4 regions of the Enterococcus montenegrensis genome follow, and region 1 is predicted to be linked to each of the others. Evidence: a T-box and tRNA genes for the amino acid it is inferred to sense, from the RefSeq annotation. Region 1 holds a T-box; the other regions hold tRNA genes.
What was found. A T-box is a leader RNA that pairs with one kind of tRNA and senses whether it is charged. The one in region 1 lies ahead of argS (arginine--tRNA ligase), so its partner is inferred to be a tRNA-Arg.
Positions count from the first base shown of each region.

Region 1 (8,285 bases):
ATCTTCTGTTATGATTGTTTCATTCATTAATCGGGTAAATATAAATAACATCTAATATAATGTGAAATATTTCTCCTTTATAATGTTAGATAAATTTGAAAGCCCTTTCTTTTAAGGGTTAATCTATTAATGTAATCAATAACGAGGAGGCAATAAAAAATGGACAAACCAATTCACGTGTTTTCCGAAATCGGAAAACTAAACACTGTTCTATTGAAAAGACCTGGCGCAGAAGTTGAAAACTTAACTCCAGACATTATGGATCGTTTATTATTTGACGATATTCCATATTTGCCAAATGCCCAAGCAGAGCATGACGAGTTCGCCAAAGTTTTACAAGACAATGGTGCAGAAACTCTGTATTTAGAAAAATTATCAACAGAAGCTATTGATGCTGGTAATGTGAAAGAAGAATTCTTAAACCGCATCTTAGATGAATCTCATATTGATTCAGCAGCTGTCCGTCAAGGATTGTTCGAATATCTGCTTAGTATGGAAACACAAGACATGGTTGATAAAATCATGGCTGGGGTACGTACAAAAGAAATCGATGTTAAATCTCGTTCATTACTAGATTTATCTGCTGACGATGAATATCCATTTTACATGGATCCAATGCCTAACCTATACTTCACTCGCGACCCTTCTGCATCAATTGGTAACGGCATGACTGTTAACAAGATGACTTTTGAAGCACGTCGTCGTGAATCATTATTTACAGAATATATTTTAAATCATCATCCACGTTTTGCAGGCAAAGTTGATGTCTGGTTAGACCGTGAAGCTGAAGGCCATATTGAAGGTGGGGACGAATTAGTTCTTAGCCATGAAGTATTAGCAGTTGGTATTTCACAACGGACAAATGCGAAAACTTTGGAAAAATTAGCGCGCAATATGTTTGCTAAACATGCTGGTTTTGAAAAAGTTTTAGCAATTAAAATTCCGAATAACCGTGCAATGATGCATTTGGATACTGTATTTACAATGGTAGATTACGATAAATTTACGATTCATCCAGCTATTCAAGATGCTGATGGTAAAATCGATTGCTTCATTTTAGAACCAAATGGCGACGATATCACAATCACACAAACAAATGACTTACACGGTACATTAAAAGATTTATTACATTTAGATGATTTGGTATTAATTCCAACCGGTGATGGCGATGCAATCGTTGCACCTCGTGAACAATGGAATGACGGTTCAAATACCTTAGCAATTGCACCAGCTGTAGTAGTAACGTATAATCGTAACTATGTATCAAACGAAATTCTACGTAGCTATGGTATTAAAGTGTTAGAAATCCATTCAGGAGAATTATCACGCGGTCGTGGTGGCCCTCGTTGCATGAGTCAACCATTAGTACGTGAAGATCTAAAAAAATAAAGGTATGAATTGGTTCTGCGGGCGGCTGTAAGCCGTCTTGCGGACCAAATGAAAACTAACTAAAGGAGAGCTCAACTTATGAAAGAATCAGTATTCCAAGGAAGAAGCTTGTTAGCAGAAAAAGATTTTACAAAAGAAGAATTACAATATCTAATCGATTTTTCTGAACATTTGAAAGATCTTAAAAAACGTGGGATTCCACATCGCTACTTAGAAGGTAAAAATATTGCACTTTTATTTGAAAAAACTTCTACACGGACACGGGCTGCTTTTACTACAGCTTCAATTGATTTAGGTGCACATCCGGAATACCTTGGTGCAAATGATATTCAATTAGGTAAAAAAGAATCAACAGAAGATACTGCAAAAGTATTGGGTCGTATGTTTGACGGAATTGAATTCCGCGGATTCAGCCAAAAAATGGTTGAAGAGTTGGCTGAGTTTTCAGGCGTTCCAGTTTGGAATGGTTTGACAGACGAATGGCATCCAACACAAATGATTGCCGACTTCTTAACAATCCAAGAAAACTTTGGCACAGTTGAAGATATTACATTAGCTTACTGTGGAGATGGCCGTAATAACATGGCAAACTCATTGTTAGTAACAGGTGCGATTTTAGGTACAAATGTACGTATCGTAGCACCAAAAGAATTACAACCTGAAGAAGAAATCCAAAAAATGGCACAAGAGTTTGCTGAAAAATCTGGTGCCAAATTAATGGTAACAGACGATGTTGATAAAGGCGTTGATGGCGCTGATGTATTGTATGCCGATGTTTGGGTATCAATGGGTGAAGAAGACAAATTTGAAGAACGTATCAAATTATTGCGTCCTTACCAAATCAACATGGAATTAGTTGAGAAAACACATAATACAGATCGCTTAATCTTCTTACACTGCTTACCAGCATTCCATGATACAAACACTGTATATGGCGAACAAATGAAAGAAAGATTTGGCATTACTGAAATGGAAGTTACAGATGAAGTCTTCCGTTCTAAATATGCGCGTCAATTTGATCAAGCGGAAAACCGCATGCACTCAATCAAAGCTATTATGGCTGCGACATTAGGTAATCTGTTTATTCCACGTGCTTAATCGCTACTAAATTAAAACCTACTTTAACTAAGACGAGTCAGTTCTTTGAGCCTTTTGCCTGTCAAAAGAGCTGGCTTGTTTTGGTGTTTCTAAAAACTGTCAAAATTTCTTACGAGGAGCGATAATTATGGCAAAACGTAAAGTCGTTGTAGCTTTAGGTGGTAATGCAATCTTATCTGATGACGCAACTGCACAAGCACAACAAAATGCATTAAAAGAAACTGCAAAATATTTAGTTCAATTTATCGAACAAGGGGATGAATTAATCATCTCCCATGGTAATGGTCCCCAAGTTGGGAACTTACTAATCCAACAAGCGGCAGCGGACTCTGAAAAAACACCAGCTATGCCTTTAGATACTTGTGTTGCTATGACAGAAGGTTCAATTGGTTACTGGTTGCAAAATGAAATGGGCGCTATCTTAAAAGAAAAAGGTATTGATAAAGATGTTGTTTCTTTAGTGACACAAGTTATTGTGGCAGAAGACGATCCATCTTTTAATAATCCAAGTAAACCAGTTGGTCCATTCTTCACTGAAGAAGAAGCCAAACAACAAATGCAAGCGGGCAATGCTACTTTTAAAGAAGATGCAGGGCGAGGCTGGCGTAAAGTTGTTGCATCACCAAAACCACTTTCAATTAAAGAAGCACGCGTGATCGAAAGCTTAGTAGATCAAGGTGTGGTGACAATTTCTGTTGGTGGTGGCGGTATTCCTGTTGTGGAAACTGCAAAAGGTTTGGAAGGTCGCGAAGCTGTAATTGACAAAGATTTCGCTTCTGAAAAATTAGCGGAAATCATTAAAGCAGACCTTCTAATCGTCTTGACTGGTGTTGATAATGTGTATGTAAATTATCAAAAACCAGATCAAAAGAAATTAGAACGCGTGACAGTTTCAGAAATGAAACAATACATTCAAGAAGATCAATTTGCTCCAGGCAGTATGTTGCCTAAAGTACAAGCATGTATTGAATTTGTTGAAGCTCGTCCTGAAGGTAAAGCAATCATCACTTCATTGGAAAATATTGAAAACTTATTGGCTAATGAAGATGGCACGATTGTAGTTGCCGACTAATAGTTAATTTGCTAAAAAATATCTCTGCTGTACATTTTTCTCCTTTAGGGTACAGTGGGGATATTTTTGAAATCTAATTAGTAAAAATACAATTTTAAACAAAGAAATGAAAGAAAATACTTTTTCGTTTAAAATAATGATAAAAAGACTAGCCAGAAAAAAAAGTATTTGTTATAATCAGTGTCAGTTTAATAATTGATTTTGTGAACAAGAGAGTATTGTTTGTTGGAAATTTAGCGAGTTTGGGTGGGTGTGAGCCAAGCAAGAAGACAAATAAGAAACGCACTTGGGAAAATCTGCATGTAGCAGACGGCGATCTACCGTTATAGAAGAAGCTGGTTTGTGTATTCAAACAACAAGAGTGGTACCGCGGGAAGTCTCGTCTCTAACGATTATCGTTAGGGGCTTTTTTTATTGACAAAATCAAGAATAACTAAAGCTCTAAGTGGCTTTGGTGATCATTAAATTGTAAAATAAGGGTAACTGATGAGTTTTTAGCTCATTTTAATCTAAGGAGGATATCAGATGAACAACAAAGATGTCGTAGCAAAAGCGCTTTATGATGTATTAAAAGATGATTTAACCATGGAGCAAATCGAAAAATTATTGGAAAATCCAAAATCAGCTGATCATGGGGATGTTGCTTTTCCAGCCTTTGCTTTAGCTAAAGCGTATAAAAAAGCGCCACAACAAATTGCACCAGAATTAGCGGAAAAAATTGATGGCAAAAACTTTGAAAAAATCGAAGTAGTAGGTCCATACTTAAACTTCTTTATGAATAAAGGTGCTATTTCTGAAAAAGTTTTAGCGACTGTTGTCAAAGAAAAAGAACATTACGGGGATGCCAATATAGGTGAAAATCGTAATGTACCAATCGATTTGTCTTCACCCAACATTGCCAAGCCGATTTCAATGGGACATTTACGTTCAACGGTTATCGGAAATTCAATTGGTTTTATTATGGAAAAAATCGGCTACAACCCAATTCGTATTAACCACTTAGGTGACTGGGGTACGCAATTTGGCAAATTAATTGTTGCTTATAAAAAATGGGGTTCTGAAGAAGCTGTAAAATCTGAACCAATCAACGAGTTATTACGTTTATACGTGCAATTCCACGAAGAAGTAGAAACACAACCTGAATTAGACGATGAAGCGCGCGCATGGTTTAAAAAATTAGAAGACGGCGATAAAGAAGCGGTTTCTTTATGGCAATGGTTCCGTGATGAGTCAATGAAAGAATTCAATAAGATTTATGACATGTTGGAAGTGAAGTTTGACTCATTAAACGGTGAAGCTTTCTACAATGACAAAATGGATGGAATCATTGAATTGTTAGAAGAAAAACATTTGTTAAAAGAAGACCGTGGGGCTGAAATCGTTGACTTATCTGCTTATGATTTAAATCCAGCGTTAATTCGTAAGTCAGATGGCGCTACACTTTATATTACCCGTGACTTAGCGGCAGCGTTATACCGCAAGCGCACGTATGACTTTGCGCAATCCATTTATGTTGTCGGAAATGAACAAAGTTATCACTTTAAACAATTAAAAGCAGTCTTAAAAGAAATGGGCTTTGACTGGTCTGATGATATGCATCACATTGCCTTTGGTTTAATTACTCAAGGTGGTAAGAAATTGTCTACCCGTAAAGGTAAAATTGTCTTACTAGAAGAAGTGTTAAATCAAGCGATTGATTCAGCCAAAGAACAAATCTCTGAAAAAAATCCTGACTTGGAAAATAAAGATGAAGTAGCAAAACAAGTTGGTGTAGGGGCAGTTATTTTCCACGATCTTAAAAATGATCGTTTAAATACCTTTGACTTCACGTTAGAAGAAGTTGTTCGTTTTGAAGGTGAAACAGGACCATACGTACAATACACACACGCTCGTGCAATGAGCATTTTGGCTAAAGCTGGCTTTACACCAAATGAAGCGGCTGATTACAAACTAAATGATGAAGCATCTTGGGAAGTTGTAAAATTAATTCAACAATACCCAGAAACAATCTTAAAAGCAGCTGCTAATTATGAACCATCTGTCATTGCCAAACATGCAATTAAATTGGCACAAGCGTTTAACAAATACTATGCGAATGTGAAGATTTTAGCAGACGATGATCAAAAGGATGCTCGTTTAGCTTTAGTTTATGCAGTTACCGTTTTACTAAAAGAAGATTTACGTCTATTAGGATTACATGCACCTGAGAAAATGTAATAAATTACCGTAAAAACAGCGGGAAAAGTCGTTTCTAATGATTTTTCCCGCTGTTTTATTTCCCATAGGTTTCAATATAATAAAAAGCTAGCTTATACGTAAAGATGTCATTTACTTATAAGCGTGGATTTTAATAAAAATTGTTGTGACTATTTAAGTAGTAGCCAGCATAATATTAGCAAAAAAGCGACAAAAAACGGCGGAACCACAACAAAGATTAGGTGGTTAATTCTCAGGCCAATTTCCCTTTCTTTTTTATAGGCAGACTTTGTTATGTCTTCTTTGAATTTTTGGGGTGATCGCGCCCAAAAAAGGCCTCTAGTAATTTGTAATAAAATGGCCAGCAAAAGTAAAAAGCCAGTGATGGCTAAACCCACAAACAAAAGTACTGTCAAATGATCAAGTCCGGTTAGTGTATTATTCATCACGATTGCTCAAATTGAAGCAATTGTTGCATTTTTTTAATCCCAATTACTTTTATCAATAATGGTATTCGCGGTCCGTGATCTTGATTTAAAGTCAATTGATAAAGGGCGGTAAAGAGTTCTTTTTGTTTGCTGCGTTTCGTTTTTTTATCGCTGGTATCGGATAAATCGTAAATTTTTTGCATGAAATCTGCAGCTGCTAAATCATTTGCTTGCGGAAGTATTTGACGAAATTTTTCTATTTCTTCTTTTACTTCATCTGAAAGTTTTTGATAGGCTGCAAAATTTTTGGTGTCATTGATTGTAATCAGACGGTTTTTGGCATCGTTTTCAATCCAATACTGTGCACGAGGCAAGATGTAATCAATTGCGGCTTCTGAATAAGCAGCTTCTTTTTGCAATAATTCCTTAGCTAATGAATCGTTATTGGCGGTAAGAGCTAAGATGCTAACTACATGGCCAAATTCAGGATAATTTTCTTTTAAATTCACACCAGTTAATTGTAATAATTGGTGGCGAGTTTCATCTAGTTGATTATTTTTAGCTTTTGTAACCAGTTGCTCAAATTCTTTGTAGTTGCGCAAAACAACATCATCAAGACCTAGATCAAATTGCGCTTTTGGCTGATATTTTCCGTATAAATAGAAAACCAGCTCTGGTGTATAAATAGATAATAAGTCTGGTAATGTCAAAATATTGCCAGCAGAGCTTGACATCTTTTTGGTTTGACCTTTAATGTTTACAAAATCATAAGGTTGGTACATGGGGGCGTGCCATTCAAAAATTTCAGCAGCAATTGCTTTAGCAACATCAAAACTCCCATTTTTTGAAGAATGATCTTTACCTCCGGGTTCAAAAGCAACTTTTTCATAACGCCATCGCATTGGCCAGTCGATTTTCCAGTGAAGTTTAATCCGTTGTTTTTGTCCAATTTGTTGTTTGGCAACGTGACCGCAATTGTGACAAGTATAAGAAATACGTTGTGTTTTTTCATCATAGTGGGTAATTGTTGTCGTGTCGTGATAGCAGTTGTCGCAGTATAAAGAGATTGGATAATAGCTTTCTCTTTCTAAATCGTCGGCTTTTTCGGTACGGAAACGGCTTAAAATATCATATATTTCTTTACGTTTGCTTAAGGCTAAGGCGATATCTGCATCATAAGCGCCGCTTTCATAAGCCGTTGTTTCAAAGATAAATTCTGGTGTGATATGCATTTGTTTTAAATCATGGATAAACAAATTTTCGAAATAATCACCATAGGAATAAACGGATTCAGATGCCTGACTAGGAGGGGCTATTTTAGTGTAAGGCATTCCAATTTTTTCTGCTGTGACCCCGGTAACATTTTTAGGAATCTTTCGTAAACGATCATAATCATCCCATGATAAAATATAACGGGGAGTAGCACCTAAAAAGTGTAGTGCCTGTGTGACAAAATAGGTGGTGACAATTTCGCGAAAATTACCGACATGAATGTAGCCAGAAGGACTAACCCCAGAAGCACAAGTAATGGGTGTCTTTTTGTCAGGGTATTTTCTTATTAGTGCTTGTGCAATTTGAAAAGCCCAGTGCATAAAAAATTCCTCCTTTATTCTTGTATTTAAATTTTTATTATAGATTAATTGTAGCATTGAAATGTACAAAGTTAACTTGCAAAAGGTTCTAAGTTAATAAAAAAATCCCAATAGTTAATAAAGAAATACAGTGGCAAATTTAGTATAAGCTAAATTTCAGGAGTATATCTTTATTTATGCTATTGGGATTTTTTAGTTAGTTTTAAGCGATAATATGAGATTTAAAATATTCTTCAATTTTGAGTGCGTCTTCTTCTGTTCGCGAGATAACAATGACAGTGTCAAAACCAGCAATAGTGGTGACTTTTTCAGGTACATCGATATCGTCAATTAAAGCACATAAGACTTGGGCGTTATCCGGGATAGTGACGATAATCGTTAAAAATTGAACGCGTTCCACTTTAACAACGACATCTTCGACCATATGAATGAGGCGGCGTTCTTCTTCACGGCCATCTCCTTCAAAGCGGTCTCCTTGGAAAATTTCAAAACGGGCGACACCATTTTCAT
Region 1 is NZ_CP120467.1:1,622,691-1,630,975, reverse strand. Features, by position in the region: gene arcA (arginine deiminase) at 160-1,389, shown strand; gene argF (ornithine carbamoyltransferase) at 1,468-2,487, shown strand; gene arcC (carbamate kinase) at 2,615-3,559, shown strand; T-box leader at 3,754-3,949, shown strand; gene argS (arginine--tRNA ligase) at 4,085-5,776, shown strand; gene P3T75_RS07875 (hypothetical protein) at 5,926-6,201, opposite strand; gene lysS (lysine--tRNA ligase) at 6,201-7,775, opposite strand; gene P3T75_RS07865 (arginine repressor) at 7,978-8,285, opposite strand, start outside.

Region 2 (8,285 bases), 790 kb from region 1:
ATTAGATTACACGTAAGCGAATCTTATAATTTAGCGAAGTATTCTAAAGTACGAACTAATTGAGCAGTGTAAGACATTTCATTGTCGTACCAAGCAACAGTTTTAACTAATTGTTTGTCGCCAACTGTCATTACTTTAGTTTGAGTTTCGTCAAATAATGAACCGAAAGTCATACCAACGATGTCAGAAGAGACGATTGGGTCAGCAGTGTAACCAAATGATTCGTCTGAAGCTTCTTTCATTGCTGCATTTACTTCGTCAGCAGTAACTTTAGTATCTAAAACAGTTACTAATTCTGTTAATGAACCAGTTGGAACTGGAACACGTTGAGCAGCACCGTCTAATTTGCCGTTCAATTCAGGAATTACTAAGCCGATAGCTTTAGCAGCACCAGTTGTGTTAGGTACGATGTTAGCTGCAGCCGCACGCGCACGACGGAAGTCGCCTTTAGGGTGTGGAGCATCTAATGTGTTTTGGTCACCAGTGTAAGCATGGATAGTTGTCATCAAGCCTTCGATGATACCAAATTTGTCTTGTAAAGTTTTAGCCATAGGAGCTAAGCAGTTAGTAGTACAAGAAGCACCAGAAATAACTGTTTCGTCACCTGTAAGTGTTTCATGGTTAGTGTTGTAAACGATTGTTGGTACATCGTTACCACCAGGAGCTGAGATAACTACACGTTTAGCACCAGCTTTTAAGTGTAATTCAGCTTTTTCTTTAGAAGTGAAGAAACCAGTACATTCTAATACGATTTCTACACCTAGTTCGCCCCATGGTAATTCTTCAGGGTTACGGTTAGCTAAAACTTTAACTTCTTTACCGTTAACGTTGAAAGAACCATCGTGAACTTCAACTGTACCGTTGAAACGTCCTTGAGTTGTATCGTATTTTAGCAAGTGTGCAAGCATGTTCGCATCTGTTAAGTCGTTGATTGCAACAACTTCAATTCCGTCTACGTCTTGGATGCGGCGGAATGCCAAACGGCCGATACGTCCAAATCCATTAATACCTACTTTAACTGTCATATTGCGATTTCCTCCTTATGAAAATCAGGTTTTTTATTTTAAAGGGTTACCCCTTTTAAAATCTCATTTGCAGCAGCTTCATCAGTTAGAAGCCACGTTTGTTTTGGTGCATTTTGCATATACGCATTAATTGCTTTAGCTTTAGTTTTGCCACCGGCAACAGCTAAAATAATTGGCACCTTTTGTAAATCTTTTAATTGTAAACCAATCCGTGGCACTTTATAGACCACTTTACCAGTTTCATCAAAGAAATAACCAAATGATTCAGCGACTGCATTGGCTTGTTTTAGCATCAAGATTTCATTTTCACTCATCTTGCGTCTAGCCGCCATATGCAAAGCACGCCCAATACTATGAATAACACAGTCAGCATGGCTTATCAAGTTTAACACCTCAAGGATTGAGGGTTCCTTCATAAGGGAACGATACGTGTCAGAACTTAATTGTTCTGGGACATAAAGTGCCCGATGTTCACCATTTGACCTCATTGCCATCATAGCAGAAACTGAGTTGGCTTGTACAGTCAGAGCCTCTCCAATACCACCTCTGGCCGGTACAAAAAGGTTATGTCGTTCATCACTTTCAAGGTTTGTCAGACATTCGGCAACTTGGGCCATTGTTGTCCCACCCATTACCGCGATGACGTTCTTGCCTTCAGGTAAAAGTAAATCTAACGATTCATTTAAACTCTCACCAAAGTTTTTCACGACTTTTTCTTGTCGGTCACTATCACCAGCAGATATTACACAGCGGGCAATGCCAAAATGATTGGCCAACTGTTTTTCTAATTGATGCATGCCAAAAAGTTGATCCATTACTTTGCCTAAATCGGTAAAAACTTTTTCACCCGTTTTAGTTAAGCTCATACCACTTTTTGAGACATCAATTAAAGCTAATCGTTTTAATAAATCCGTTTCGGTACGTAAAATCCGTTCGGTCATATTCAAACTATCTGCTAAGTTTCGGCGACCAATAGGCTGCATCCAGTAAATATTTCGCAAGATTTTATAACGCTCTTGCAAAACATGCAGGATATCAGGAGCAACTGCTTCAATCAATTTTAAGTCATCAAGCATGATTACTCTCCTTTTTTGACAATGGACGGTTTATGTCCATCGTAGACCTATTTCGACCCATCGAGACCAAAAAAAATTTACTGCAGGTCAAATTCCTTTAACCTTACGGAAGTAATAGTACCATTTTCCATTCTATTGTGCAACTAAAAAGCTAAGAAAAATACTTCTGAAAACTGCGCTATTACGTTAAATCGCTTTACTAATTAATCTAACGCCAAGTGATAAATTGCACAACGAAAACAAAAGCCCTTATTTTCAATTGATCCTTTATTTGCGTAAGGGAAAAATTAAATTATCACTTTTGAAGCATTCATTTCCAACAAAAATCATGTTAAAATAGCTCAGTAGCTGTTTGATAGCGTTTTTTCACCGCAATAAAAAAAGACACCTTCTTAGCTAGAAGATGTCTTAACGCGCTCTAAGGGAATCGAACCCCTGTCTCAAGAACCGGAATCTTACGTGATATCCACTACACTAAGAGCGCCGAACATATGTTAGTTTAGCTAATAATCAGAATAAAATCAAGAGGAAAATACATGAAATTTCAACAAAGTTTTTCACAAAAGCAAAAACAATCGCAAAAGCTTGCTATGACACAGTCATTGCAACAATCAATTCAAGTTTTGCAATTTTCAATTGATGAATTAGCCGAATTTGTCGAAACAAAAGCAATGGAAAATCCTTTAATCGAAGTATCAGAAGCTAATTACGCCTTAAGCTATTCCAAGCCCCGTTCTTCCAGTGGCGAAGAATTGAACTACTTAAGCCAAATTCCGGATGATCGTATTTCGTTGTTTGAATATCTCATCGAACAAGTTCACTTGAATTATCGCGATACGTTTTTACGTGACATTGTTTTATTTTTAATTGAATATATTGATTTAAACGGTTTTTTAACAATTGATTTAGATGAAGTTGTTACAAAAATGCAGGCCACAAAGATACAAGTTTTAGACGCTTTAACTTTAATTCAGCAATTGGACCCTGCTGGGGTTGGTGCCCGTAACTTACAAGAATGTCTCATGCTACAAACTGAAAGAGATGATTTAGCGCCTAATTTGGCTTACCTTATCTTAGAAGAACATTTTGAGGACTTGGTAAATCGCAAATGGCCTGAACTAGCGAAAAAGTTAGCTATTCCAGTTAGCGAAGTACAAACAGTCTTCGACTATATTCAAACGCTAACCCCTACGCCAGGAGCAAGTTTTGGCACCACCGATGGCTTATACATTATCCCGGATTTGACAGTCAAAATAAGTGACGGAAAAAAAATTAAAATCACCAGCAACCGGCGGGGCATGCCAGAAATGCACTTCCAGCAAAGCTACTTTGACCAAATGGCAAAAAAAGCCGATGACGAGACCAAAAAATATCTAAATGAGAAAAAACAAGATTTTGAATCCCTGCAAAAAATGGTACAACAACGTGGTGATACAATTTTACGCGTGGGACAAGCAATTATCGCCCACCAACAAGAATTCTTCTTAGATGAAAGCCGACCGATTAAACCTTTGATTTTAAAAGATATCGCAGAAGAGCTGGAAATTCATGAGTCCACCGTCAGCCGGGCGGTCAATGGAAAATACTTGGAAACAGATTTTGGAATATTTGAATTAAAGCACTTCTTCAGTCAAAAAGTCGGGATTCAAAATGATAGTGGCGAAGATTTGTCGACTGATAACGTCAAAGTCCGTCTTCAAGCCCTCGTTGAAGAAGAAGACAAAGGTAAACCACACTCTGATCAAAAATTAGTCGACTTACTAAAAGCAGAAGGCATTACTATTTCCCGCCGCACGGTTGCCAAATATCGCGACGCCTTAAAAATCCCAAGCTCCAGCAAGCGAAAACGCTTTGACTCATAACACTATCTTTTATAGAAAAATTACAAGAAATAATAGAGAAAATCCCCAATCAGAATCGATTGGGGATTTTCTCTATTATTTACTTTTTATCAACTTTTTTTCCGTTCTGGGCTCACCCATGTGCCACTACCATAGCCTAAAATTGTCTTGAAGGCGGGAATTAGCGTTGTTAAGATGGTGAGGGCATTCATCATCCAATAAAGCAACATGTAAAATGGAGCAAAGACGAAATAGCGTAATTTATGACCGCGATCGTCTAAAATTAGTGCCGAACCCAATTGCAAAAAGCCGGCAATCATCTGAAAATTAACAAAGATAAAGGCCATTGCAAACATATGAAAAATTCGTTCATAATTTTGCGTTACAAGAAAATAAATCAATGTCACAATAAATATAAAACTTGAAAACCAAAAGAAAAGCGACCACAAAATACTTAGGGTTTGGTCAATAAACATAACGAGCTGATTAAAGTGTTTGATTGGATGTAAGGCAACTTTAGGAAAATTGGTCAACCAAACTTCCGTGCCGCCTTTAGCCCAACGTTTGCGTTGCCGATAAAGCATTTTTAAAGTATCTGGGACCATCATGTAAAACATAATATCCGGAGCAAAAACCGGTAACCATCCTAAGAGCTGTTCATCCCAAGCAATGCTTATATCTTCAGTGGCGCGATCTTGGCGAAACAAACCCGCATCAAGTAGCGCCGTTTTACGATACATGGTATTGGCTCCACTAAAAGCATACATGGTATTTAGCGTTCCTTGCTGGCTCCGCTTAATGACACCGACAATACTAGAAAACTCAACCGTCTGGGCCTTTTCAATAATTTTTGAGCGATTTAAAACATCCATATTCCCAGTTACTGCCCCGATATTGGTTTCACCGGACTCCATAAAATAATTCATATACTTAGTTAAAGCATCTGGTTCTGGGATTGTATCTGCATCATTACTTAAAATATATTCACCTTGTGCAAAAGCAAAGCCAACATTAAAAGCATGCGCTTTTCCTTTGTTTTTTTCAATTGTGATAACCCGCAAGCGCGCTTCTTTACGAGCCAACTCGGCCAGAATTTGTGGGGTATCATCGGTGGAACCATCATTTACTACTAACACTTCATAGTTTTCATAAGATAATTGATGCAATAAATAAGCCAGTGTTTTTTCAATTACTGCCTCTTCATTATGTGCAGGTACCATGATCATAATAAAGGGCTGCTCTTCTTTTTTAATTTCTTTAAACTTTTTAATTTGATATTTAAATAAAAAGCGATAGCAGATAACCCCAATAAACCACATAAAAGCCCCTAAAATAGGATAAGTAAATAAAACAAACAAAATAACGTTCAAAACAATATCTAAAAATTCATGACCAGTCTGAATAATGTTCACTTACTGTTCTCCTTTTTAAAGACAGCTTGTAACTCTGCTTTTGAAATATTTTTTTCTTCCGGCACAGAATACGTTTTTGTATTTACACGCTTGTCACTTGGACCAAATCGCGCCGTATAAAAATCATCCAATTCGTGCCGTTTTTTAACATATCATCAAAATCGTACGTAAAATTTTTACTATAATTTTCTTTTATTTCGCGATTACTTCGTAGTGTCATGATCACAGTGAAAACCGTTGCCCCAATAAAAAAGAAGACAAAAGCTTTTAATAAGAAGAAGTAAGTATCGATTCCTTCTTGATAACTCCAAACGGCTTTTACTTTAACATGATTGCGCAACAAAGTAGAAGTGAGCGTCCAATAAATGGGTATAATTACGCCCAACCAGGCGAGAATAGTTAAAATAATCGTGCGTAGTTTTAACCAGAGATGGCCTTTTTCAAAAAATTTGTCTTCATAAACAGTTTCTTGTTTTTTCTTATCCTCTAATTCGTTGTTGGTGGTGTCTTTTTTATTTTCCATATGCCCCTCCTTTTTTTTAGTATTTCGTATTTAACCAAGATTTGCAAATTAAACGATTTTTTTCACAAGCACTAAAAAAAGGCGTAAAGACACTACACTAAAAAAAAACGAGGATGAAAGTCATCTGACCTTCACCCTCGCATTTTTTAATTTTATTCGTCTTCATCTTCGTCATCAAAGTCGTCTAAATCATCATCGTCATCGTCGATAATGGTTAAGTCTTCTTCGATATTTCCGGGTACTTCTTCTTCGTCATCAGAATTATCATCGGCGCCAATTTCTTGTAAGTCGCTGTTATATGCAGAGATTTCTTCATCATCGTCATCGTCATCATCGTCGTACAATTCTTTGTCGTCTTCATCTTCTGGATCGGCATCTTCTGGATCGTCATCGTTGTAATCGATGGCATCCTCATCATCGTTAATAAAGGCGTTAACCTTTTTACGTTTACGTTTACGAGGTGTGTCTTCTTCGTCTTCATCAAGCCCATGAGACAATTCTTCATCAATTGAGTCAATGGCATACCATGAACGCAATCCCCAACGGTTTTCACCTAATGAGATAAAGCTGCCGTCAATGTTTAAGTCGGTATAAAATTGTGCCAATGAATCACGAATCTCGCTATCTGATTTACCCAAATACGTTTGGATTTGGTTTACTAAATCCGAAAAATCCATTACGTCGCCACGTTGCTCTAAAATCGCATGGGCCACTTCAATCATGGACAACTCGTTTTTGTTTGCCCCTTCAAATACTGTAATTTCCAAAATAGGACACGTCCTTTCGCAGTCTACGCTTTATCATACAAAAATGTACTGAAAAAATCAATTTATTTCGCAAAATTATGCTGTGAAATCTAAGCTGATCTGATATTCCCCTACGCGTTCATCGGCCATATACAAATCATAGTCAATAAAAATTGTGCCAGACATTGGGCGATCTTTCAAGCTAACATGAAGATTACGCGTAAACGTCCCAAAATACATCACCCCATAAGGTGTTGTGTAGCTGGTTTCTAATTTTTTCTTATAGTCAAATTTTAGCCGTAGTCGCATTTCTCCAGATCGCGTTAATTGCACGGTTCCATCTGGCATAATTTTAATAATAACAGGAATTTCTTCGCCACTTTCTTGTACTTCTTGATAACGAATGTACAGCTTATCACCAATGGTTACCAGCTGACCTGGTAAATCAAAAGTAAATTCTTGTATTTCTTCATGTTGTTTGACTTTGGTTTTCAAATGAATGGAAACTGGTACGCCATTTTTTAAATCCATTTTTATATCCTCCACTTCACACTATCCTCACAAAAAGTGCTGCTTACTATAAGCAGGCTTTTCATCTTTAGTTTCATTCTTCACAGTTTTACCCTTTTTGTCAAACATTGCGTCTATTTCAAGGCCTTCCGTTATTTTTTCAGAGCTTTTTCGTATATAATGAAGGAAACGTGATTTAGAAATGCTTAACAAAAAAGCGCCCGGGGTAAGACGATTATCCAAATTAGACTTACCTGTAACAAAAAAGCGTTATTTAGGAGTTAGACGATGAATTTAAGTTTAGATCAAACCATTTATCCCAATCAGCAGGCGCTATTGCCTTTTGCCTTAACTGACGTCTTAATTGAACATGTCAGTCAAACAAAACAGCCCCTATTGCATTTTTGGCAATTGGAAAAGACCATGATTTTAGGTATGAAAGATACGCGGGTGCCGCATTTAAAAGCTGGCGTTACAACGCTACAGCAGGCTGGTTATCCACCGGTTGTCCGCAGCGCTGGTGGTTTAGGCGTCATTAGTGACCCTGCTATTTTAAATATTTCCCTTATTATTCCCCGCGATATACAGACGACCGATTCTGCTTATGAGAAGATGTTCCAACTAACACAGCACGCTTTTCCTGAGCTTTTGATTACCACTGGGGAAGTTTTTGATTCTTATTGCCCGGGGACTTACGACTTAAGTTGCGCGGGTAAAAAAATTGCCGGTATCGCCCAACGAAAAATTAAAGACGGTATCGCCATTATGATGTATCTCAGTGTTAGTGGCCCGCAAAAAGAGCGTGGGCAAGTGGTTAAAGATTTTTATCGTGCAAGTTTAGCAGAGAAGTTTGGACAAGACGGATATCCGCCGGTAAATCCTGAAAGTATGACGACTGTCGGTTCCGTAATGAAAAATAATTTAACGATTGAGCAAACAAAAACACGCTTTTTAAATGCTTTTTCACAACTTACCAAAGAAGAAATCACTCAAGTTGATAGTCAGAATTGGTTGCGTGCAACAAAAAAAAGAACTGACTATACAGAAAAGCTAAGCCGTATGATTGCCCGTAATGAAATTCTTGCTTCCTTATAAATCAATTTTTCCAAAGAGTGGGCAGCCTCAGACAATTTTGCCAAATCAAACAAAGGA
Region 2 is NZ_CP120467.1:834,193-842,477, reverse strand. Features, by position in the region: gene gap (type I glyceraldehyde-3-phosphate dehydrogenase) at 24-1,025, opposite strand; gene P3T75_RS04050 (sugar-binding transcriptional regulator) at 1,064-2,101, opposite strand; tRNA gene P3T75_RS04045 (tRNA-Arg) at 2,514-2,585, opposite strand; gene rpoN (RNA polymerase factor sigma-54) at 2,638-3,963, shown strand; gene P3T75_RS04035 (glycosyltransferase family 2 protein) at 4,053-5,354, opposite strand; gene P3T75_RS04030 (hypothetical protein) at 5,437-5,877, opposite strand; gene rpoE (DNA-directed RNA polymerase subunit delta) at 6,030-6,644, opposite strand; gene P3T75_RS04020 (DUF1934 domain-containing protein) at 6,720-7,154, opposite strand; gene P3T75_RS04015 (lipoate--protein ligase family protein) at 7,422-8,228, shown strand.
Region 2: it has a tRNA-Arg gene. The T-box ahead of argS (arginine--tRNA ligase) is inferred to sense a tRNA for this amino acid. The anticodon was not compared.

Region 3 (8,285 bases), 130 kb from region 1:
GATTTATAAAATGTCGAAGAACTGTTTTCGCTTCCCAAAGAGGTGGAAGCAGTTCTTTTCTTATGAAGGATTTTATGGGAAAATAAAACCGTCAAGGCAGTTTAACTAAGTATAGAAAGCTTTGCTGTAAAAAAGTTAAATGTGCAATCTAGGAGTAATAAATTTATTAAGGAGGAATTTTCATGATTAGTATTGCAAGTGCGATGCAACAAGAAGAAATAAAAAAATTATTGGCTGAGTATAATGAAGCTGGGATCAGCTATTCTTTCAAAGAAAAAAAAGGGATCAAATTATATTTTGAAGTAACTGGTGACCAGGAGCAAGCAGCAACTACTGCAAAACAATTAATTAAAGCACAGCCTTGGGGATCTGTTTTATATTTCCAAGCTGCAGTAGAAGCATAAATAAAAGCATAAAGCAGCGTTTTAGAAAAAATGGATTTAACAACAGGTGTAAAAGTAGGAAGTAGGATGATAAATATGGTAAAAAATGGCTTGTTTTTATGTAGTATCGGCTTTTTAATCACTATTTATAGTTTTAGCGGACCATCGCAACAAATGAATGTGGGACGTTTGATAGTAGGGTTAGCGTTTATTTTGGTTGGTGGACTATTATTTCTAAAAGGCAAAACGCCAAAACGTGAAAGAGGCGATAAAGCATGAAAGTAGAAAAAAATTTGAATATTTCAGCAGAAAAATTTTTTGATAAGATGATGGACTCAGTTATTTTCGATGTCAGAAAAGCGACGGGGAAAAATATTACACGCAAACAATTAAAAAATCTTTCCTACGTGAAGCAATTTTCGAAAAATAGCAGTGCCAAAATTACAATTGAAGAATTGGTTGAAAATCAAATATATCAATTTAAAACCTCAACAAGCCGTAACGAATTTGTCGTCCGCTATGAAATTACACCAATTAACGACAAGACTTGTAAAGTCAGCTATAACGAAAATATGCAATCTTTTGGTTTTATGCAGCAAATGAATGATATGATTTTAGGCATTATGCTAGGATTTTTCCGCAAGCGCCAGTTTGGTAAGATGCTAGAAAATATGGCAAATGCCAATTAAAAAGGGGGCTATGGCCACCTTTTTTCGTTTGGAGGGAAAACTGGTGACAATTGTAAAGATGAAATCAGATTTTAATGACCAGATGTTTGACTTGGCGGCTTATGCTTTTGCTCGTGAGAAGAGCGCTACAAAAGTTGAACGTTTTGAATATCTGGCCCGAAATTCTAAAAACTATGGTTCTTTGGCTGAAAAGAAATTGGTTAGTCAAATTATGGCTACGCCTTTTTTAGTCAATTTTTGGAATCAGACGTTTGAAATGAGGGGAATTGGCTATGTTTCCAGTTATCCTGAATTTCGCAAACAAGGTCGTATTGATAAGCTTATGAAACAAGTGCTAGAAGACAGTTATGATGAGGGCGTACAGTTAGCTTATTTAGCACCGTTTTCCTATCCTTTTTATCGCCGCTATGGCTATGAGACAGCATTTTTGCAAATTCGTTATGAGGCTCCAGCAGAAAGATGGCCTTTTGGCGGTCAAAGTCACGGTAAAGTCAGCCGTGTTTCTTTTGAAGTAGCGCAAAAGAATATGGCAGAAATTTATCAAAAAAGTACTGAAAGTATGCGTGGGGGAATGTTGCGGGCTGAGTGGTGGTTTACCTACAAATTTTCTTTGCATAAAAATTTTAACTTTGCACTATATGAAGAAAACGGGGTAATGTGTGGTTACGTTGTTTATCAAATTAGCGTCGATAAATTGGAAATCATAGAATTAGTGGCCTTGTCAGAAAAAGGAAAAAGAAGTTTGCATGATTTTATTGCAGCACATAGCGGCACGGTCAAAACAATTCATTGGACGCATCCGTTTGGCGGTACAACCAAATTACTGCAAGTTTTGGATCCACAAGTAGAAGTGAAGATTTTACCTTATATGATGGCGCGGGTTGTCAATGTGGCGACCTTTTTAAAATCATTTCCTTGGCAAGAAAAGATTCTGTCAGATTTCGCTATTGAAATTTATCAGGATAATTATTTGCCAGCTAATAATGGTATATACGAGATTTATCCAGATGGGAATGTTTCCAAGGTTAAAGAAAGTTTGCTGCCAAAGATTAAAGCCACGCCACAAAGCTTTACACAGTTGTTTTTAGGTAGTGTGAAGATCAAATCTTTACAGGCAGAAGAAAAAATTGATGTAACACCAGAGCTGGCTTATGCCTTAGAAAAATTGCTACCATCAGAAAAACCGCTGCTAGCGGACTATTTTTAAAATAAAAAAGAAGCCCTAAACGGACTTCAAAACGTTCCCGACTGGAATTGAACCAGCGGCCTGTCGCTTAGGAGGCGACCGCTCTATCCGACTGAGCTACGGGAACATACTGTTATATTTTAGCCTGAAGTGATAAAGGATGCAAGTCGTCCGTAAAGAAAGAGGAATACAAATGGTAAAACGATTAATTAGTGCTGATTATAGTGATGTAAAAAAAATGAGTGCCAAAGAATTGAAACAATCGATTAAAGCAAGTGAAGGTCGTGTAATTGTAACAGAAACGGTTGTGCAAACAATTCCACAAGCAATGGATGTGACCAATGCAGAGGTAGCAGCATCATTTGGCGCTGACTTAATTTTATTAAATGGTTTTGATTGTTTTCGACCAGTTGTTTTTGGGATGCCGGGCTTAACACCAGAAATGATTTTTGATGAAAAAACAGTGATTGAAAATCCAATCCCAACTTTAAAAAAATTAACTGGACGACCAATTGGCATTAATTTAGAGCCTATTGCCGCCGAGTTGGATTTGATGAGTGAGCAAGTTGTCATCTCTAAGGGACGAACAAGCTCCATTGAAACAATTCAAGAAGCAGAAAAATTAGGTGTTGATTTTATTTGTTTTACTGGAAACCCCGGCACCGGTGTAACTAACGCTGCAATTGCTGATGCTGTCAAAATTGCCAAAGAACATTTTTCAGGCCTAGTGATTGCTGGAAAAATGCACAGCGCAGGCTCAAGTGAACCGGTTGTGACCAAAGAGGCTGTAGCTGCTTATGCCAAGGCAGGAGCAGATATTTTATTACTACCAGCTGTTGGAACGATCCAAGGCTTTTTAGAGCAAGATTTAATTGAAGCGGTAAAATTGGCAAAAGAAAATGATTTGCTAACAATGACTGCCATCGGTACTAGCCAAGAAAGTGCACGTCCAGAAACGCTACGACAAATGGCGATCACTAATAAAATATGTGGCGTTGATTTGCAACATATTGGCGATGCTGGCTATGGCGGCATGGCACCCGCAGAAAATATTTTCGAAATGTCTATTGCAATTCGAGGGATGCGCCACACCATTAATCGTGTGTCTCGTTCAATCAATCGCTAAAGTATAAATAAACTTAAAGCCACTATTTTGTAAGTTTTCTTACAAAATAGTGACTTTTGTCTATAGACCATCTAAACCACCGGCACCGCCGTTATGTCCGCCGACCAAATGACTGCGGGCTAGACTGCGGGCACCATCTAATTTGCTTGTCGCGTGAATAATCGCAGCAAATCCATATTTTGTTCGAATTTTATCGATAATTTTATCTAAACGTTCATCGTTTATTTGAACTTCTGGGGAAGTAAATAAATTCAACTGCTTCGCATTTGTATAAATAAGTTTTCCATAACTAATTCCTATATGACGGACAACTTGCCCCGTATAATACTTACGAAAAATAGTTAGACAGTAGTGGATTAATTCTTTTGTATTATCTGTGGCTGTAATTTTCATTTGATGAGAAAAGCTGTCTTTTTCACCACCACGACTAGTACCAATATATACAGATACACATTGGCTGAGACAATGGTGACGGCGAATGCGGGCAGCAACTTGTTCAGCCATCTCTTTTATTACAATTTCAATTTCCTTTTGATCTGTATAATCTTTTGGTAAAACTTGACTGTTGCCATAAGATTTCTCTTTGGTAGGAGGTGCTTTTTCGGCAATAATCGTGCGATCAATCCCGTTTGCATGATAGTAAAGTTGCAAACCTAAAATGCCAAAGTGACTTTTTAGGATGATGGGATCACTATTGGCCAATTGTCTAATCGTATCAATTCCTAAATTGTAAAGGCGTTTTTTCATACGGCGCCCGATGCCCCAAAAATCTGTTAGTTCAGGAATAGACCAAACTTTGGTTAAAACATCTTGGTAACGAATTTCAGCAATGAAATTAGGACTGTGTTTGGAAAAATTATCTAGTGCAAGTTTTGCCAGAAGTGGATTATCACCAATGCCAATGGACAAAATTAACCCCAACTTTTCTTTAACCTCATTTTGAATGTGGTGAGCCAAACGCATACGTTTCATATACCGTGATTCTGTCGGATCGGGATAAAATAAATTTAAAGAATGGCTAACATCTAAAATAGATTCATCAATGGAATAAGGCAATAAATCTTCATCAGCCACGTATTGCTTGAAAATAGCGTTAAAACGTATATTTTCTTTAATGTACAAACTCATGCGCGGTGGCACTTTTAAAAGGTTGGGATGATCGGGTAAATTGTCAGCTCGGGTCACGTTTGTGATCCCTAATTTATTTTTTGCCGCCGGAGAAGAGGCGAGGATTAAACCGTTACCGGTATTATCTTCGCTACTCATTACGACCAAAAGCGTAGTTAAGGGGTCTAAGTTGCGCATCACGCATTCCACGGTCGCATAAAAGGATTTGACATCAATAAATAAAATATCTTGAACAATTTCTTTACGATAATCGAAGTTTGCTTCCATCGAATCACCTTCTTTCATCTTTATTATACGAACATGCGTTTGTTTTTGTAAAGCGAACAGAAAGTAAAAACTGGTTTGGCTTAGAAATGAACAGAGACCTTATTACTTTATGTAAAAATGTAAGCGTGTTACACTTTTAATGTAGTGTTATTCATTATTTTTAGGAGGTAATGTTTTATGACCAAAGTTGGAAATGAAGTCTTGCGGCAATTAACTGCTGATCTTGAAAAAGGGCCTTTTGTCACGATTATGCTAAATACCCATGTTGCCCACCAAGATGTAGAAAAAGATCAAATCAAATTTAAAAACTTCGCCAAAGAAGCCAAAAAACGTTTTGAAAAGAAATATCCTGAAAAAGAATGGAAAAAAATTCAAGATAAAATTGATACGCTTTTAGCTGACGCTTCTTTCTGGCGTAGCGGAACAAAAAGTGTTGCCGTTTTCTTGACACCAGAAGAAACGCTTGTTCATCGCTTAAACATTGCTGTTGATGATCAGTATTATGTAGGGGACCTCCCTTACTTACTGGCTTTAATTAAGAATGGTCAGTTTAACTATACGTATTATTTATTGGCTTTAAATCGCGACTCAATGAAGTTATATTTTGTTGATAATAAAGAAATTACCGAAGTGATGTTGCCAGAAGATGCGCCAATTGATGTTAAAACAGCTCTCGGAGATGAATTAACTGGCGGGAGTCTAAATTATAGCTCCCAAGGTAGTCAAACAGGCTCAAAAGAAGGCGTTGCGTATCATGGTGTTAATGCCAAAGATGAAGAAGTAGAAATAGACTGGGTAAATTATTATCAAGCAGTCGATACTTTCTTTAAAGATAAATTTGACAACCCAGCAAATTATCCAATGTATTTATACGCCTTGCCAGAAAATCAAACTATGTTCAAAAAATACGCTAAAACACCGTATTACCAAGCTGATGCTGCTATTTCAGGTTCACCGGCTCAATTAGATATTAAGAAAATTAAAGAAGATTTAGGTGAAATTGCAGACACGTTGTCTCAAGCTGAAATTGCTTCTTATCAAAAATTATTAGACAAAAAATTTGTTGATCAATTGCCAGATATTGTATTAGCGGCTAAAGAAGGACGCATTTCGGATTTATTTATTGCAACTTCTAATTTAGTGGACGGTTTTGGTGAAGATCCAGATACAGAATATGATCGACGACAAGTTTTGAATAATTTAGTTGCCGATGTTGTTAAAAACAGTGGCCAAGTTTTTGTTTTAGAGCAAAAAGATGCACCAGATGAAAAGAGTTTGACGGCTATCTTACGCTACTAATCCCTTTAACAGCTACGTTTTCTAGCGATTAATTTCGTAAAAAAAAGCTTTGTGTCAAAGAAATGAATTCTTTTGGCGCAAAGCTTTTTAAATTGTCTTAACAATTAGTAAAAATAAATTCGCTTTTATAAATTATTTGTGGTACAATTCTTTTTGTAGTTATTGTAAAGGTAATTAATGGCAAGCTTGTTTCATATTTAAACATCTTCCACTTTTTCACCGGATACAAGGAATTGCACAAATACGTGTGTTTCACACAAGGAGGATTTTTAATATGCAAACAGGTACAGTTAAATGGTTCAACGCAGACAAAGGTTTTGGTTTCATTACAGCAGAAGACGGTAACGATGTATTCGTTCACTTCTCAGCTATCCAAGGCGACGGCTTCAAAACTTTAGAAGAAGGCCAAGCAGTAACTTTCGACGTTGAAGAAGGTCAACGTGGCCCTCAAGCAACAAACGTTACTAAAGCTTAATTAAATCTAACGTATCAGCCTGACGAGTTTATCGTCAGGCTTTTTTTTGTCTAAAAATTTTAATTGCCTATTCTTCTTTTGTTCACTTATGCTGGCCGCAAATTTTGCAACGGCCTTGTTAAAAAGCATGTTTTTATTTCGCGGTTATTGAAAAAATAGTATAATTTCAAAAGGGCCTTAGTTCCCATTACGAAATTTATTAGGAGATGGCTTAGGATGAACCAAAATACAACGTATGCCGTAGTGGATATCGAAACAACGGGCACAGATCCCAAAGTTGATCGCATTATCCAAATCGGCTGTGTTTTAATTAGAAATGGCCGTCTAATCAATCGTTTTGCGACAGATATTAATCCAGGAAGAAAAATTCCCAAACAAATTCAAAACCTAACGCATATTTCCAACAGCCGTGTTCAAAAAGCACCCTATTTTGAAGATGTAGCTTTTATTATTGCTGATCTATTGGCGGATACGGTTTTTGTGGCACATAATATCTTTTTTGATTACCAATTTTTAAATGCTGAACTTAAACGTTGTGGTGTGACGCCTTTAAAAATACCCGGTATTGATACGGTTGAGTTAGCTCAAATTTTTCTGCCAGAAGAAAGCAGCTTTCGATTAAGTGATTTAGCTGAAAGTTTTGGCCTACAACATGACAATCCCCATCAAGCAGACAGTGATGCTGAAGTTACTGGTGCCTTGTTACTTTATATTGAAGCCGTGATGCGGCAGTTACCTTTAGTAACGTTAAAGACTATCAGTGAGCGGGCAACGCTTACTGCGATGCAGACAGGGGAATATATCGCTAATATCTACTTACAACAATTAAAAGAAAATCCACCTTTAGCTGCTGGCCTAGAAGTAATTGACGGAATTGCTCTAAGAAAAAAAGCAGTAACGTTATATGAAGATACTTATTATCAGACAAAGTATCCCCAAAAGAAAATACAAAAAGAAAAGCTTTATCAAAATGAACTATCGTTTCGCAAAGAACAAGCACGGCTCATGAATTTAGTTCATCAGCACTTTACTCAAGATGAAACAAAAGACTTGCTTATTGAAGCTGCTACAGGTATGGGAAAAACGATTGGTTATTTATTACCTGCTAGTTTTCTAGCCACGCCAGAAAAACCGGTGGTTGTTAGTACAGTCTCGTTATTATTGCAAGAGCAAATCATGAAAAAAGATATTCCCTTGTTAAACCGCTTTTTAGAACAAAAATTACAAGCTGTTGTGGTGAAAAGTAAACGACATTATTTGGATTTAGCGCGATTTAAACAAACGCTAAGTAAACCAGTTTCACAAAAACAATACGCTCTTTATCAAATGGCGGTCTTGGTTTGGTTAACCAAAACGACAACAGGAGATTTCGGCGAGTTGAATTTAATTAACTTAAATCATCTTTTCTTTCAAGATGTGGCGCATCGCGGCGTGAATTACTTGTCAAAAAAATCACCTTTTTATCAGCATGACTTTTTAAAGTTTTTAAATAGTCAAATGCAAGAAAGCAATTGTTTAATTGTAAATCATGCTTTTTTGGCACAAGAAAGTTTACGAAAAGAACCATTATTACCTGAATCGCCCTATCTTATTATTGATGAAGCCCATCATTTGCCGACAATTTGTGAAAAAATTGCAGCAGAGTCATTTAACACTTTCTCCTTTGAAAAGCAGGTACAATTAGCGCTTAGCGAAGAAGGGATTTTTGCCAAACTAGACGACTGGCTAGCAG
Region 3 is NZ_CP120467.1:1,748,470-1,756,754, reverse strand. Features, by position in the region: gene P3T75_RS08520 (PTS sugar transporter subunit IIC) at 1-9, shown strand, start outside; gene P3T75_RS08515 (hypothetical protein) at 183-404, shown strand; gene P3T75_RS08510 (hypothetical protein) at 435-662, shown strand; gene P3T75_RS08505 (DUF3284 domain-containing protein) at 659-1,072, shown strand; gene P3T75_RS08500 (GNAT family N-acetyltransferase) at 1,116-2,279, shown strand; tRNA gene P3T75_RS08495 (tRNA-Arg) at 2,312-2,385, opposite strand; gene P3T75_RS08490 (DUF7916 family protein) at 2,452-3,384, shown strand; gene P3T75_RS08485 (Y-family DNA polymerase) at 3,445-4,779, opposite strand; gene P3T75_RS08480 (baeRF6 domain-containing protein) at 4,957-6,078, shown strand; gene P3T75_RS08475 (cold-shock protein) at 6,353-6,553, shown strand; gene P3T75_RS08470 (helicase C-terminal domain-containing protein) at 6,770-8,285, shown strand, end outside.
Region 3: it has a tRNA-Arg gene. The T-box ahead of argS (arginine--tRNA ligase) is inferred to sense a tRNA for this amino acid. The anticodon was not compared.

Region 4 (8,285 bases), 300 kb from region 1:
ACTGATTGCTAGCGCAGAAACACCAGCACAAACAATGTCACTACCATATGGCCCAGCTTCGGCATGCCCTGTCAATGTGAAAGTAACAATCTGGCCAGAGTCATTGCGTTTGAATGTCCCTTTGATCATTAGTGCGACCTTTCTCGCAAGTATTAAGCGTTAATAGCGTCGATAACCACTTTAGTATATGGTTGACGATGACCTTGCTTGCGGTGAGAGTGTTTTTTAGGTTTGTATTTGAAAGTAACAACTTTCTTTTGTTTACCGTGTTTTTCAACAGTTCCTTCAACAGTTGCGCCTGCAACAGTTGGAGCGCCAACTTTCGTTGATTCGCCACCTACTAAGATAACTTCGTCAAAAGTCACTTTGCCGCCAGCTTCAACGTCTAATTTTTCAACGTAGATTGCTTGACCAACTTCAACTTTAACTTGTTTACCACCAGTTTTGATAATTGCGTACATGCTCTAAAGCACCTCCTTATAATATACTTAGACTCGCCATCCCAAGTGACATAATGTGCTTAATACTTGTTCTGAGCGGTTGTAGCTGTGGAGTCCACAATTACAACATTTACACTTTACCAAAAAATGAGCGTGACGTCAATTAGTTTTCTTCTAAAAGAAAAAGTAAATTTTAAGCTTCATAAAAAACATAACTTTTCATTATTATAAACGAGTAGCGTTATACTAAAAATAGGAGGGATAAAGATGGAGTATCCAAAAGAACTGGTTAAAATAGTCAATGAGCGTTCAAAAAATTACGCCTTGGAAGGCTTTGTTACAGGCAGTGGTCCACTAGATCCTAAATTAATGATTGTTGGTGAAGCTCCTGGCCGCAAAGAAATTGAAAATTTAGTTCCCTTTAGCGGACAAGCGGGAAAAGAATTAACGGCGTGTTTTGCAAGTGTTGGATTAACAAGAGAAGATGTTTATATTACCAGCGCGCTTAGAAGTCGCCCTTATAAAATAAACGAGCGAGTCAATAAAAAGACAGGTGCCAAAGAGATTGTTTACCCAAATCGCACGCCCTCAAAAAAAGAAGTTTTTGCCCATGCCCCACTTTTAGATTATGAAATCAAAGCAGTAAAGCCAAAGTTAATCGCAACACTAGGAAATATCGGCCTAAAACGTTTATTAGGAAATACTTACACCGTTAGTAAATTCCATGGTCAAATAATCAAACACCCGATTCAAATGCTAAATGAAAAAATGGAAAGCTACGTTTGGTCTAAAAAAGATTACACAATCGTTCCCCTCTTTCACCCGGCAGCCATTTTTTATAACCGCAAATTAGCCCCTTTAATAAAAGCCGATTGGCAAGTCATCGGTCAATTGTTACAAACAGTCGATAATAACTAATTTTAAAAATAAAGACTATAAAACTATCTTTAATAAGTAAAAAACGCAGCTACCGCTTTTTAACTGACTATTGCTAACCTGTCAGAAAAACGATAGTTGCGTTTTTAAATATTAACTTCTTCTGCCTCTTTCTTTAAAAGACCGGTATAAAAGTCATACCAAATTTCTCCTACATGGGATTCAGAATAATAATTGGAAGCATCATGAGCAAGACAAGCATATTTTTTTAATAACGCTTCGTTTCTTTGCAATGCTTTAATATCCTGATTCATTTCTTCAAAATCATCTGCTCCAAGATAGTAGCCGGAAATAACGGATTCATATAGCGCTAAATTGCGGACCATTACCGGCGTTTGACAGCTAAAAGATTCTAAAATACTCATCGGAAATAATTCATTATAAGAAGGTAGCAAGAAAATATTGGCCATATTATAATAATCAACCAACTCGCTGCGATCAATAATGCCTGTAAAGGTTAAATTAGCAGGCGGATTTTCATAAACCTCTTTATATTCTTCATAGCCATCCGTTATTTTGCCAAAAGAAAATCCCCCCACCCAAATAAAGGAAACCTCCGGATTCTCTTTTGCTAAACGAATAAAGTCATCTACACCTTTACGCTTTTGAATTTGCCCCACACCTAAAACGACAAATTTGTCTGGTTTTATTTTATGACTTTGACGGAGCGCCAATTTTTTTTCTGGGGACATTTGGTAGAACTCTCCTGCTGAAACAAAATTAGGAATATAGCTGATTTTTTCTGCGGGTATTCCGGCTTTTTTCAACTCAGGAATAAAGCTAGGATTTACAACTACCAATTTGTCCATCCGCCGATAAAAAGATAACACATACCAATTAAAAATCTTTTGAATCGGCTTGGCTAAATGAATGCTTCCTTCCAGTGTTTCAGGTAAAAAGTGAACGTATCCTACGGTAATACCACGACGTCTCTTAAAAAAGGTCGACAAATAAAACTCCGGGTTAATTGTGTGGTAATGGGAGATGTCTGATTTTTTATAGGTATTGATTTGTACGTCAAAATCATTGCTAAAACGCGCCTTTAATAGCTTGATTAACTCATTATAAGCACTTCCCACCCCTTGGCCTTTAATCGTGTCGGCTCGAGAAAACATGGTAATTTTTATCATAATAAAATCCCTTCAAATCTAATTTATAAACTTGCTTGTATTACTCCTCTTATACCTTAGTTAAACATCAGCTGAACAAGCAATAAATAAAATACGGCATTAAAACGTATTTCATAAAAAAATTCAAATCCAAAAATTTCTTTTTAATCTAACGACAATTATAGCATAAGCTTCTTGGGAATAAAATCAGGCTAAAGCCCGACTTCTCGCTTGCGCTATCCCATACAAATGTTAAAATTTAATTAAAGAATAATTTTTCTAACGAAAAGAGGATGGCGATGAAAAAGATATTGTTTCCCCTGCTCCTAACTGCGGCTTTGTTATTATCAGGCTGTCGCGAAAAAAGTACAACAGACGTAACGCTAGCAACAAGTTCAAACAATACAAAAAAAACAACAGCCACGAGTATCGATAAAAATCCCGACTTATTAATCAATCAGGCTCAATATCAACAACTAGCTGAAAAGACAGGTGCGACCAAAGCTAAATTAGTTGGTACTAAAGAATACGACGTCACTTTAAAAGATGCCAATTGGGAAAATGTGACGATTACCAGCGATGAATGTAAAATCATTAAAATCAAAGATTATAAAGATAAACAAAACAAGGAATACGAAGGCTATGTTTTAATGCATTTTACAATTGAAACTGGCGATACTGCGGTAAATGTCGCCCCTGAAAAAGGCGTTTTAACTACCAATACCAGTGGGCAAACGACAGGTAATTTAGCGATGGACGAATTTGGTGGAAAAATCCCTGCAAATAAAACCGTGACCGGAACCGCAGCTTATCCACTAGAAAAATTGGCAGACGCCGATGACGTTACCACTATTGAATTGAAATTTACCGGTAAAAAAGCCAACGCCGCGTCTTCAGAAAAAGAAACTACACATGACTATGACTTTATTTTAAGTAAAAACCGTTAATAAAGCAGAATATTTTTCATTTTTGGCCACTGGGCTTATACTGCCGCTAGGAGATGATCGTATGAAACTAAACATTACCAATGAAGCTGCTTTTTACTTAGCAGATAAATTAGCCGGCAGCAAATCTTTTATATTAGCTTTAAATGACGGTTCAAATCAATTTTCATCAGCCCAGGGATGTTGTATGATTGGGGATCGTTTTTTGATTAAACCCATTAAAGAAAAAATAGCACCTTTTAGTGAACAGCTACAAAACGAGCAATATCAAGTGTATATATCCGATTATGAAAAAATTTTTTTACCCCATAACATTACATTAGATCGTAGTGATAGTTACGGTAATTTCGTTTTACGTTCTGATGAAGGAATATTAGATATGAATGTAGCTTTTCAAACAGCAGAATAAAAACTTATCTGGCAGGTAAACACCATGGATTAAATTCTTTTCGTGTTTATCTGTTTTTTTGCATTTAAGCAATAATTATGTTCACTAAACTACAAGCAATATTTTCGAAATGCGACCGCGATGATGCTACCCTTGTATTACATCAAACACAGGAGGGATTATTATGAAAACGACAAAAGAAGAAATTTTAGCCCGCCGAATAGACGCTTACAAGCAATCACGTGAAAAAATCATAAAAAAAGCTTTGCAAGAAACGACACCAGAAAGAAAAAATAAATCGCTGCATTTTAAATTTGTCCGCCACACAGCTCACTAAACAAAGAACGCGGCAATCATGTTGCCTTGGCTTCAAATTATTAATCAGTCTACTTTTAATCCAAAAAGAAAAACCGCTAGAAATATTAATTTCTAGCGGTTCTTTAGCGTCACAGGAGGGATTCGAACCCCCGACCGTCCGCTTAGAAGGCGGATGCTCTATCCGGCTGAGCTACTATGACATAGCAACAAAGTTCATTATAGAAAACTGACCACCTAATGTCAATCAGTTTTCTTAATAAATACGTTATTTTTTCGCCGACCATAAAAAAGTTTGAATTAATCGCATAACCGTAGGATGAACAACCAACTGGCTATGTTTCGCATTTTCAGTCACAAGAAACGTTTGATAACTTTGACTGTCGCCATAAATTAGTCCTCCAGCCAGAAGACTTGTAACAGGTACAGTCCCGTCAGAATTCCCATCGGCAACATTTCCAGCCACACTAACAACAGAAATTGTCTTAGGCAAACGCTGTTTATTATCCAAATAGCGTTTTAAAACATCACTGACTTTTTTTACTTCATTAAAAGTCGGTGTCATTTCATTATACTTCCATCCCACATCGTTAAATGGCGTTCCTAAAAATAAAATTTTATTTGGCTTGGGATCAATTGACAAAGAAACATACTCCAAATAATCCGTCAAAACCAACCCGCCATTGGAGTGGCCAAGAAAATTATAATGTTCAACACCATATTGGTGCTGAACATAGGCAATTGCTTTTTCATACCATACTGCTTGTTTTGGGACGGTCTCTTCTGAGCTGTCAGCAAAACCAATGACGATAATCGGCTGACTGGCTTTTTGTGATAACTCACCTTTAATCGTTAATTGGCCATTTGTCTGCACCGTGATTTTCAAAACCTCGCATGCAGTTGTCTTTTGCAATTGGACAATTAATTTATCAAAACGGTCCACCGTCGCACCCGTGCCTGGGACCATTACTAATGCTTCATTTTCCAATGTAATCGGTACTTTTCTATCCTCTGCTTTAGCATTTACGTGAAAAGTATTTAATAAAAAAGCCAACAATCCCAACCATAAAACTCCTTTTAACCATTTATTTGCCATGACGAGACTACCTCTTTTTAGTTTAAGATAGACTGTCTAACTTAAATGGAAATTAAACTAAAAAGAAATCGTTTCTTTTTCTTTGGTAATTAATAAAATTCCATCACCTAAAGGCACTAAACTTGAAGTTAAATCTGGGTGTGTCATCACGACATCTAAAAATTGATTTAATTTACGATGGATGCTGCGATTTTTCCGCGGAATATCTTCCACTGGATCTAAAATCGTGCCACCTTGAAAAACATCATCTACCATCAATACTCCGCCAACTTTTAATAAACGTATACATTCTGGTAAAAATGCAATATATTTTGACTTTGCGCTATCCATAAACATAAAGTCATAAGGGCCTGTTAATGTAGGTAAAACTTCAGCAGCATCGCCTTCTATTAAGGTCACTTTTTTTGTTAAACCTAATTTTTCATAATTTGCCTTTGCTTCTTTAATCATTAAATCAAAGCGGTCAATCGTCGTTACATGACCTGCTCCCACGTATTGGGCCATCAGACTAGAAGAAAAACCAATAGCTGCACCAATTTCTAAAATTTCTTTTGGTTTTATTTGCCCGAGTAAAAATTGCAAAAAGACAACTGTCTCATGGGGAATTATCGGTACCCGCCTTTTATGAGCATCTTCTTCTAATTCACCCAATTGCCCCGTCAAAGGCTTTTGTTTGGTTCGCATATAATCAACGAGCCGTGCATCCACGACCGGTCTGTCCATCATTTCATTTAACAAATTCTCCACCTCGCTTTTGTCATTATACGAAGGAACAAAAAAGTCCGCAACCATTAAAATTAATAGTCGCGAACTTGTCTATTATGTATAACGTGTTCGACCAAATGCCAAATCGTCGTTAATGTGATGAAGCCAGCAATTAGCCAAAATATTTGTTGTACCAAATCCAAAAGTTCGCGGGAAACAAAATGCCCCAAGTAAGGTAAGTGAATAACTGGCTGTCCAATTAAATTGCGACTACTTACATAGCCGATTTCCATTTGTTCGTTGCCGTCTCCCTTGGTGTAAAAAACGTGATTTTTTTCTTTGGCAACTACGCGACGCGTTTGGATGCTTTCTCCTTGGTTCACGTAATACGTGACAACTTCTCCAACATAAATACTCTCTGGTTCTACTTGACGCACAAAAATCAAACTACCTTTTGGATACGTTGGTTGCATATCATTATCTTTTACAATTGAAATTGTCATCCCAAAAAGATGCGGCAATAACGTGATCAACAAAGCCAGTGCCATTACAATTGTCACAATAACTGAACCCAATAGGCCCATCTGCTTGAAATTCGTCATGCCACACCTCCTCATATAATTCTTTTTAATTTTTAATTCCAACGAAATTATATCACATATCGTCCGTTGTTTAAAAGCATCCCTGTTCATTTTATCCATTTTTGTTAGAAAGTTATTTTCTTTTTAAAATAAAATGAAAAATAATTTCCGCTGCTTGTTGACCCTAGTTTAAATAACAATTAAACTGAGTTATAAACGACAATAAATATAATTAAAGGCTTTTATACTTATTAAAAAAACATCGTTATTAAACAGAATAGTAAAATTCATTTATAAAAACATAAAAAGAACTACGATATTTTTAGACAACTATCCTTATAATCTGAAAGGAATTTCAACATTATGAAAAGATTAGATAATGAAAATTTAAAAAAGTATAATAAAAAAATTATCTGGATTCCTTATTTTCTTGTTATTATGACTTTTGTTGCAGTGGGCATTTTTTTTGTGCAAGCACTAAATGCCCCCTTCTCACAATCTGCGATGGCAGAAATAAAAGATACTTGGGTCTATTACGCCAAAGATGACCCCATCACATTATTTAAAAGTCGTTATGTCAAGCGGTTAAATAGTGTTGCACCCAACGAAACCATGGTAATGGAACGAACGATGATTCGTAAAGTTTCTAATCCAACCTTATTAATTCAAGGAAATCATCAATGGTTAAAAGTCACAGTCGACGATAAAACCGTCTATGAACACAGCCAAAAAACGGTGACCCCAACTTTATTAGGCAAAAAAAATCCCGGCAATATCATGACAGAAGTGCAATTGCCCAAAAACTATGTTGGTAAAACATTGCGGCTTGAAGTCAGTAGCCCGTATAAAAATTATGCCGGTATCCCCGCCCGTGTATTTATTGGCGATGCAGATTCTCTTTTATCCTATGTTGTATCGGTTTCCTTGCCCCAAATTCTAATTCTAATTGTTTGCACGTTTATCAGTCTAGCCATTATGGTCTTTATTGGTTCTGAATTAATTAAACAAAAACGGCTAAATTGGGAATTGATTTTGTTAGCTTGTTTTTCCCTCACTATTGCCTTGGAGGCTGCCGCTGGAGATATTTTAGCGGGATTGTTATTTAGTCCATTAGTGAACTCAACGATGGCATTACTTCTGGCCATTTTTACGCCAATATTTCTAATTTCTTATTATTGTTTAAAAATGAAAAAAAGCCAACAGTACTACCGACTATGGGTAATTTTTCATATTAGCTTTGATTTATTAATTTTACTTTGGGCTGTTTTTACTAAAATTGATTTGCCAGAAGTAAAATTTTACATTGATGCCGCTAATATTTTTGGCACCTTAGCAACTACCATTGCTGCAATTACTGAAGCCCACCAAAAAAATCGTTTTTTTGTCATTTGCACACCTTGGATCGTCTTAGTTGCCATGGCCCATTGTTTTATTTATATCACCAGCGTCGCACAGTCGAATTTTTATCTCGTCAATATTTCGGGTCTTTTATTTGCCGTGATCCTATTGGTCATTTTCATTTATACCTTAGTTGAAGGTCTAACCGCCAATGAACAAAACAAGCGTCAAATGCATTTTCTAGAACTGAAAACAGAGCTTTTGGAGGACAATCACACAGCTGTTGTTGGTCACCTGCAAGAGTTGGAACAACTCCGTCAAGAGTTCAAACAAAATTTACTGCTAATCAGCGATTTAGGCGAAGACGGCAATTTACCAGCCGTCAATGAATACTTAGCTAAGCTTCTAGATGAAACCAATCAATTGAATATTA
Region 4 is NZ_CP120467.1:1,919,216-1,927,500, forward strand. Features, by position in the region: gene P3T75_RS09260 (ribosomal-processing cysteine protease Prp) at 1-129, opposite strand, end outside; gene rplU (50S ribosomal protein L21) at 153-461, opposite strand; ribosomal protein L21 leader region at 481-552, opposite strand; gene P3T75_RS09270 (uracil-DNA glycosylase) at 708-1,358, shown strand; gene P3T75_RS09275 (glycosyltransferase family 4 protein) at 1,463-2,506, opposite strand; gene P3T75_RS09280 (hypothetical protein) at 2,785-3,432, shown strand; gene P3T75_RS09285 (iron-sulfur cluster biosynthesis family protein) at 3,494-3,838, shown strand; gene P3T75_RS09290 (hypothetical protein) at 4,002-4,154, shown strand; tRNA gene P3T75_RS09295 (tRNA-Arg) at 4,262-4,335, opposite strand; gene P3T75_RS09300 (alpha/beta hydrolase) at 4,401-5,228, opposite strand; gene P3T75_RS09305 (O-methyltransferase) at 5,286-5,966, opposite strand; gene P3T75_RS09310 (signal peptidase I) at 6,026-6,535, opposite strand; gene P3T75_RS09315 (ATP-binding protein) at 6,878-8,285, shown strand, end outside.
Region 4: it has a tRNA-Arg gene. The T-box ahead of argS (arginine--tRNA ligase) is inferred to sense a tRNA for this amino acid. The anticodon was not compared.